DNA from 2 places in the Rhizobium sp. SU303 genome. Region 2 is predicted to be linked to the other one. Evidence: predicted binding sites of a transcription regulator. Region 2 holds the regulator's gene; the other holds the start of a gene.
The links. Region 2 encodes PhoB, which activates phosphate uptake and scavenging genes when phosphate is short. Its sites were predicted from a motif close to TGTCATNNANCTGTCAT; they were not measured.
Positions count from the first base shown of each region.

Region 1 (3,968 bases), on a different replicon from region 2:
ACATCTATCTCTACAACACCGCTTTCGCCTACTACGATATCGGCTATGGCTCGGCCATGGCGGTCGTCTTCTTCATCCTCATCGTCCTGCTCTCCTTCATCCTTATGATGCTCCGGCAGCGCGTGAACTGGTCCGACGGGGAGGCACGCTGATGAAGCGCAAGACGCTCGATCGCATCGGACTGCTGTTTGTCGCCCTGGTGATGATCTCGCCGGTCGTCCTGTTCTTCCTCTGGATGATCTCGCTGTCGCTGAAATATGAGATCGACAACGGTGCCTACCCGCCGATCTTCATTCCGGAACGCTTCGCCTGGTCGAACTATCTGAAAGTCTTCCAGGAGAACAACTTCTTCCTCTATCTCTGGAATTCGGTGCTAGTGACGGGCGCGGCCACGCTTCTGGCGCTGTTGATCGGCGTGCCGGCCGGATATGGCATCGCGCGCCTGAAGGCCGAGAAGTCTGCCATGGTCATCATGATCGCGCGCATGACGCCCGGCCTTTCCTTCCTGATCCCGCTTTTCCTGCTGTTTCAGTGGCTGAACCTGCTCGGCACGCTCCTGCCGCAAATCATCATCCATCTCGTCGTCACCGTGCCGATCGTCGTGTGGATCATGATCGGTTATTTCGAGACGACGCCGATGGAGCTGGAGGAGGCTGCAAGCATCGACGGCGCAACACCCTGGCAGGTTTTCCGGCTGGTCGCCTTGCCGATCGCCAGGCCGGGCATCGTCGTCGCCTTCATCCTGTCGGTCATCTTCTCGTGGAACAACTTCGTCTTCGGCATCGTGCTTGCCAGCCGCGAGACGCGCACGCTTCCCGTCGCGGTCTATAACATGCTCTCTTTCGAACAGGTCAGTTGGGGTCCGCTCGCCGCAGCCGCATTGATCGTCACCTTGCCCGTGCTGATATTGACGGTGTTTGCGCAACGGCAGATCGTGGCGGGTCTGACGGCCGGAGCCGTCAAGTAAGCGGGTGAGACAAAGGCTTTGACGACTTCTTCTGCCTTCGAAGCGCCTCCCGGTCCGGCGCGCCGCGTTCTTTGTGTCGGCGCGGCGGTGATGGATACCCTGTTTCGGGTGCGCACGTTGCCGACCGGCCAGGGCAAAATTCTGCCCTACGACATGCTGCAGATCGCCGAGGGCATGGCGTCGAGCGCCGCCTTTGCGGTCGCCCGGCTGGGCGGCGATGCCAGCCTCTGGGGCGCAGTCGGCAATGATGCCATCGGCGAACGGATCATTGCCGACCTCAGCGAGAGCGGCATAGACACGAGCGGCATGCTGCGTGTCGAAGGCGCCCGCTCGGCCATCTCGACCATTCTCGTCGATGATCAGGGCGAGCGCCTGATTGTGCCTTTCTACGATGCGGGCCTGCACGAGACGGTCAAGCCGGTCACAAGAGAGGACGTTTCTTCTTTCGATGCGGTGCTGGTCGACGTCCGGTGGCCGAAGCTTGCGTTGCGGACGCTGTTGGCCGCCCGAGAGGCGGGCAAGCCGGCCATTCTCGATGGCGATGTCGCAGGCGATGGCGTAATCGAGATGCTTGCACCGGCGGCCAGCCACATCGTATTCTCGCAGCCGGCCGCCGAGCGCCTTGCGGGTGCAGCCGAGCTGGTGAAGGTCGTCGGCCTTCTGAAACGAAAGTTCGAGCAAGCTTTCATCAGCGTCACGGCGGGCGAAAATGGCTCTTTCTGGTTCGATGACCGAACCGGCGAAATCGCCCATCTTGCCGCTCCGAAGGTGAGGGCGGTCGATACGCTCGCAGCCGGCGATATCTTTCATGGCGCTTTCGCGCTGGCTGCCGCCGAAGGCTTGCCGATCGAAGAGACGATGCGCTGGGCATCCATAGCGGCGGCGCTCAAATGCCAGGTATTCGGCGGTCGCACCGGCGCGCCCAGCAGAGCCGAGGTCCGCGATGGCCTGCGGGATTGGGACGTGCCGATGACCAGGATGAGGGATCGTTAATGGAAGAGGTCCGAAAGCCAATAGCCTAAGGCTGAAGCGATCGCAGCGACGGCAAGTGTGGCAACCCGGGCAACAACAATGTTGCCCGCCAAGCCCCAGCGGTGATCGCATGTGTGGTCGAAACCGGGATGCCTAGCCAGGTTGGGCCAACCAATGTCAGAGCTCCGCCTGTTTCGGCACAAAAGCCCTGCATTGGGTTGAGACGCGTAATCTTCCCCATACAATCCGCCATGGGATCGAAAAGCGTACCGAGTGCAATTGCACTTTTACATGGAATCATCCGCCAAGTATCCTTGCGATATCAAACATCGTCTTTTGAGTGTCATTGCCCCATGGCCGAGGGAATAGAGAGAGGCGGACACAAACTGGAGGGTTTCGGCCACACCGACGACGGTCTTTGCGTGTTGGGTGAGCAAACCGAAGAAGCGATCTGCCCGCGGCATCAGTTTTCGGAAACCAGTTCAGCATCTGCGCTCCATCGAGTGTCGCAAAACTGCTACAAGCACGCCGCTGCCCGTGAAAAGCCGTTAACGACCCAAGCGAGCCATCCCAAAGCTGGGTCAGCGCGCGCAAATCGATCGGCCACTCAACTCATACTTCCAGCCAGCCGCCCTTTATGACCGTCGGGGCTTGGTGTCATCATATGTTCATATGAACATTTCATATTTGCAAAGTGAAACTCGCCTGTTACGATCGGCTCATGTTCGTAGCGGGAGGCTATGAACCGACAAACAAGTGGGAGTGAGGATGAACAAGATCGCTTTTTTCCTGTCCGCAGGACTGACCAGCCTTTCGTTATCCGTTCCGGCCATGGCCGCCACGAAGATCCAGTGGTGGCACGCAATGGGTGGCGAGAATGGCGCGAAGCTTGAACAGATCGCCAAGGGGTTCAACGCGTCGCAGTCCGATTATGAGATCGTGCCGGTCTACAAAGGTACCTATGATGAGACGTTGACCGGCGCCATTGCTGCGTTCCGCGCCAACCAGCAGCCCGCAATCGTACAGGTCTATGAAGTCGGCACCGGCACGATGATGGCAGCACAAGGCGCGGTCTATCCCGTCTACCAGTTGATGAAGGACGAGGGGGAGGCCTGGGACCAGAGCAAATTCATTGCGCCGGTCGTCGGCTACTACTCGGACACCAGCGGCAACGTCTTGTCCTTGCCGTTCAATTCCTCGACGCCGATCATGTATTACAACAAGGATGTCTTCAAAAAGGCGGGGCTCGATCCGGAAACACCGCCGAAAACATGGGCGGACGTCGAAGCCTTCTCACGGACGATCATGAAGTCCGGTGCAGCCAAATGCGGCTTTACCAGCGCCTGGATCTCCTGGATTCAGACCGAAAACCTCAATGCCTTGCATGACAAACCCTACTCCACCAAGGCCAACGGTTTTGGCGGCTTGGATGCGGAATTCACCTTCAACAACGATCTGACGGTCCGCCATTGGGACAATCTGAAGAAGTGGCAGGACGAGGGGCTCTTCAAATTCGGCGGGCCTGGCGGCGGCGATAACGCTCCTCCGATGTTCTATTCGCAGGACTGCGCGATGTACATGAATTCCTCGGCCGGCCGGGCCGGCGTCATCAACAACGCAAAGGCTTTCAAGGTCGGGTTTGCGCCGCTTCCCTACTATGACGACGTCATTCCGCAGCCGCTCAATTCGATTATCGGCGGCGCCACGCTCTGGACGCTGAAAGGCCGCCCGGAAGAGGAGTACAAGGGCGCCGCGAAATTCTACACCTACCTGCAGAAGCCGGAAGTTCAAGCCGATTGGCATCAGTTCTCCGGCTATCTGCCGATAACCGAGGCTGCGTATAAGCTTGGCCAGGACCAGGGCTATTACGAGAAGAATCCCGGAGCAGATATCGGCATCAAGCAGCTGACGCGGGTAACACCCACCGACAATTCGAAGGGTATCCGGTTCGGCAACTACGTCCAGGTGCGTGGTATCATCGACGATGAGTTTGCAGCCTTGCTGGGCGGGAAGAAGACGGCGAAGGAAG
Region 1 is NZ_CP088096.1:7,513-11,480, forward strand. It holds gene RlegSU303_RS24585 (carbohydrate ABC transporter permease) at 1-152, shown strand, start outside; gene RlegSU303_RS24590 (carbohydrate ABC transporter permease) at 152-967, shown strand; gene RlegSU303_RS24595 (sugar kinase) at 986-1,960, shown strand; partial or broken gene RlegSU303_RS24600 (inorganic phosphate transporter) at 1,957-2,331, opposite strand; gene ugpB (sn-glycerol-3-phosphate ABC transporter substrate-binding protein UgpB) at 2,708-3,968, shown strand, end outside.
Region 1: the regulator PhoB is predicted to act here: its motif matches at 2,595-2,611, upstream of ugpB (sn-glycerol-3-phosphate ABC transporter substrate-binding protein UgpB).

Region 2 (3,968 bases):
CCACGAGCGGCGGAAGAAGGCGGATGACATTATCGCCGGCAGGCACGCCGAGCAGATGGGCGGCGCGGATCGCCTGCAGCAGCTCGGCTGAGGGAACGGCAGCCTTAATGCCGAGCAACAGCCCCTCGCCGCGCACATCTTCGATCACATCGGGATAACGATCCTTCAGCGAGGCGAGGCCCTGGCGGAAGACCAGTGCTACGTCGCGCACCTGCTGGAGGAAGCCATCGGCAAGGATGATGTCGAGCACGGCGCTGCCGACGGCCATGGCGAGCGGATTGCCGCCATAGGTCGAGCCATGCGTGCCGGCCTTCATGCCGGAGGCGGCCTCGGCGGTTGCGAGGCAGGCGCCGAGCGGGAAACCGCCGCCGATGCCCTTGGCAACAGCCATGATGTCGGGGGTGACGCCCGACCATTCATGAGCGAAGAGCTTGCCGGTGCGGCCGACGCCGGTCTGGACCTCGTCGAGGATCAACAGCAGGCCGTTCTCGTCGCAGATCTGGCGAAGCGCCTTCATGAACTCAGGTGTGGCAGGACGGACGCCGCCCTCGCCCTGCACGGGCTCGATGAGGATGCCGGCGGTCGCCTCGGTGATCGCGGCGCGGACCGCTTCGATGTCGCCGAAAGCCACCTGATCGAAACCCGGCGCCTTGGGACCGAAACCTTCGAGATATTTTTCCTGGCCGCCGGCGGCGATCGTCGCCAGCGTCCGTCCGTGGAAGGCGCCTTCGAAGGTGATGATATGGAAACGCTCGGGATGGCCCTTGGAAAACTGGTAGCGGCGCGCCGTCTTGATCGCGCATTCGAGCGCCTCGGCGCCCGAATTGGTGAAGAACACCTTGTCGGCGAAGGTGGCGTCCGTCAGCCGTTTTGCCAGACGCTCCTGGCCGGGGATCTCATAGATGTTCGACAGGTGCCAGACCTTGTCGGCCTGCTCCTTCAGTGCGCCGACCACATGCGGATTGCTGTGGCCGACTGACGTGACGGCGACGCCGGCGCCGAAATCGAGATATCGCTCGCCAGTCTCGGTGATCAGCCATACGCCCTCGCCTCGCTCGAACCGCAGCGGGGCACGAGAATAGGTGTCATAAAGCGGCGCGGCTTCAGCCATGGCGCGATCTCCATCAAAGTTGGCGGGCAATGACTCCGGCTAAGGAAACCATGCCCGAAAAATTAAAAATGCCGCCTTGCGGCGGCGACTGGCACTATTTCCTTTTCGCGCTGCAATGTCAACAAAACGGCGCCCTTAGCGTATGCAGCACAGGTGTACAGCGGCGTTTTCAGTCTTCAACAGGCATTATTGCAGAAATGCCACGCAGGGGCAGCAAGTTGGGGAAAACTACGAATTCGATTCATCCGGATTCATGCGACTCTTGTCACGGAGTCAGCCTCACACTAGGTTAAAGATCAATTACTAGACTGCATGCGGCGGAACTAGTCACCAAAATTGATCAAGCGTTTCTTGTTTCGGAGCTCCCGGGACAACGGTGAGGGATTCTGCCATCACCAACGCAAAAGGTGGAGACAGGGCATGAACTGGACAGACGAGCGGGTCGAGAAACTCAAGAAGCTTTGGGCCGAAGGACTGAGCGCCAGCCAGATTGCTGCGCAGCTTGGCGGGGTCAGCAGAAACGCGGTCATCGGCAAAGTGCACCGGTTGTGCCTTCCCGGCCGTGCCAAGGCCGGCGGCACCAACACTGCGGCGCGAACGCCGAAGCGCAACACATCGGCGCCGCGCGCACCGAACTACACCTCCCGGATCACGACCCGCACCGTCACCCGCCAGCAGGGCGCGACGATGCTGAAGGAAGAGATCGAGATCGAAACGATCGAGGAAATGGAATACGTGCCGAGAGGCAACGTGGTCGTGCCGATTTCGCGCCGCCTCGGCCTGACGGAACTGACCGAACGCACCTGCAAGTGGCCGGTCGGCGATCCGCTGAAGGACGACTTCCATTTCTGCGGCTGCGAATCCCCCGACAATTCGCCTTATTGCGGCTATCACCAGAAGCTCGCCTACCAGCCGGTCAACGAACGCCGCCGGGCAGCAGCGCGGGCAAGCTGAACGACAACCATCGTCAGAATGCAGAAAACGGGCCGAGTGGCCCGTTTTTTTATGCGCGTGGATGGAAGCGCTCGGGCATCCGAATTGCTTGTAAGGTTTCCTCCGTTATGCTCGGCCTTGTGCCGAGCATCTGACCACCCCAACTACTTTTGCCAAAAATCCTTTATTTTCAAATGCTTAATTTGGCGTGCGCAGATCCTCGGCACAAGGCCGAGGATCACGTCGCAGGTTCTGCCAGGGTTTTGTCAGCAGGCTCAGATGGAAGCCCTCAGGCTTCCATCGAATAACCGGCGCCGCGGACGGTGCGGATGACGTCCTGCATGTTGGAAAAATTCAGCGCCTTGCGCAGGCGCCCGACATGGACGTCGACGGTGCGCTCGTCGACATAGATATCGTGGCCCCAGACGCCATCGAGAAGCTGCGAGCGGGAGAAGACCCGGCCCGGCGACGACATCAGGAATTCCAGCAGGCGGAATTCGGTGGGGCCGAGGCGGACTTCGCGGCTCTTGCGATGGACGCGATGGGTTTCGCGGTCGAGCTCGATATCGCCGCATTTCAGCACCGTCGACAGCACCTCGGGACGCGCGCGGCGCAGCATCGCCTTGACGCGGGCAACGAGCTCGGGGGTCGAGAAGGGCTTGACGACATAATCGTCGGCACCCGTCGACAATCCGCGGACACGCTCGCTCTCCTCGCCGCGCGCCGTCAGCATGATGATCGGCAGTCGCTCGGTTTCCGGCCGCATGCGCAGGCGCCGGCAGAGCTCGATGCCGGAGACGCCCGGCAGCATCCAATCGAGGATGAGAAGATCGGGCGTGCGCTCCTGGAGCCTCATTTCGGCTTCGTCGCCACGAAGGATGGTATCGACCTCGAAGCCTTCCGCTTCGAGATTGTAGCGAAGAAGCACGCTGAGGGCTTCCTCGTCTTCAACAACTGCAACTCTCGGGATCATGCGTGTCGGTCTCCTCGCGCATCATCCTTAAATCAGGGGTGATTTAAGCAATTCATCCTGCGCAAATTCAGAAATTGGCTGCGACCTCTTTGCGCGCCCCGGACGGGCGCGCACGCAACTAATTGTGCGGGCGGTTATTCCGTGACCGCACCGACGGTGTTGGCGCTGTCGTCCTTCGGACGATCGCCTTCCGGCTGTGCGCCTGTCGTCATGTAAAAGATCGTCTCGGCGATGTTGGTGGCATGGTCGCCGATGCGCTCGATATTCTTGGCGCAGAAGAGAAGATGCGTGCAGCTGGTGATGTTGCGCGGATCTTCCATCATATAGGTCAGAAGTTCGCGGAACAGCGAGGTGTACATCGCGTCGATCTCGTTGTCGCGTTCACGGATCGCATTCGCCTTGTCGGCTGAACGATTGGTGTAGACATCGAGTACTTCCTTGAGCTGGACGAGCGCCAGCTCGGACAGATGCTCGAGGCCGCGGGCGAGCTTACGGGGAACGCCGGTGCTTTGGACGGCGATGACGCGCTTGGCGGTGTTTTTGCCGAGGTCGCCGACGCGTTCGAGATCGGCGGCGATGCGGATCGAACCCATGATTTCACGCAGGTCCGAGGCCATCGGCTGACGGCGGGCGATGGTGACGATCGCCTTGTCGCCGATTTCGCGTTCGGCGTGATCGAGGATCACATCGTCGGATATGACCTTCTGCGCCAGTGCGGTATCGCCGTTGACGAGGGCGCGGACGGCTTCGCTGACCATCTGCTCGGCCAGGCCGCCCATTTCGGAAATCCGCCTGGACAGGAACTTCAGATCATCATCGTAGGCAGAAAAAATATGTGTCGATGCCATGGGGCTTTATCCTCGAATAACGGGAAGGCTTGGTGTCGCCAAAATCAACCGAAGCGACCCATGATGTAGTCCTGGGTGCGCGGATCGTCGGGATTGGTGAACA
Region 2 is NZ_CP088095.1:177,389-181,356, reverse strand. It holds gene RlegSU303_RS00905 (aspartate aminotransferase family protein) at 1-1,111, opposite strand, end outside; gene RlegSU303_RS00900 (GcrA family cell cycle regulator) at 1,532-2,065, shown strand; gene phoB (phosphate regulon transcriptional regulator PhoB) at 2,334-3,017, opposite strand; gene phoU (phosphate signaling complex protein PhoU) at 3,152-3,865, opposite strand; gene pstB (phosphate ABC transporter ATP-binding protein PstB) at 3,910-3,968, opposite strand, start outside.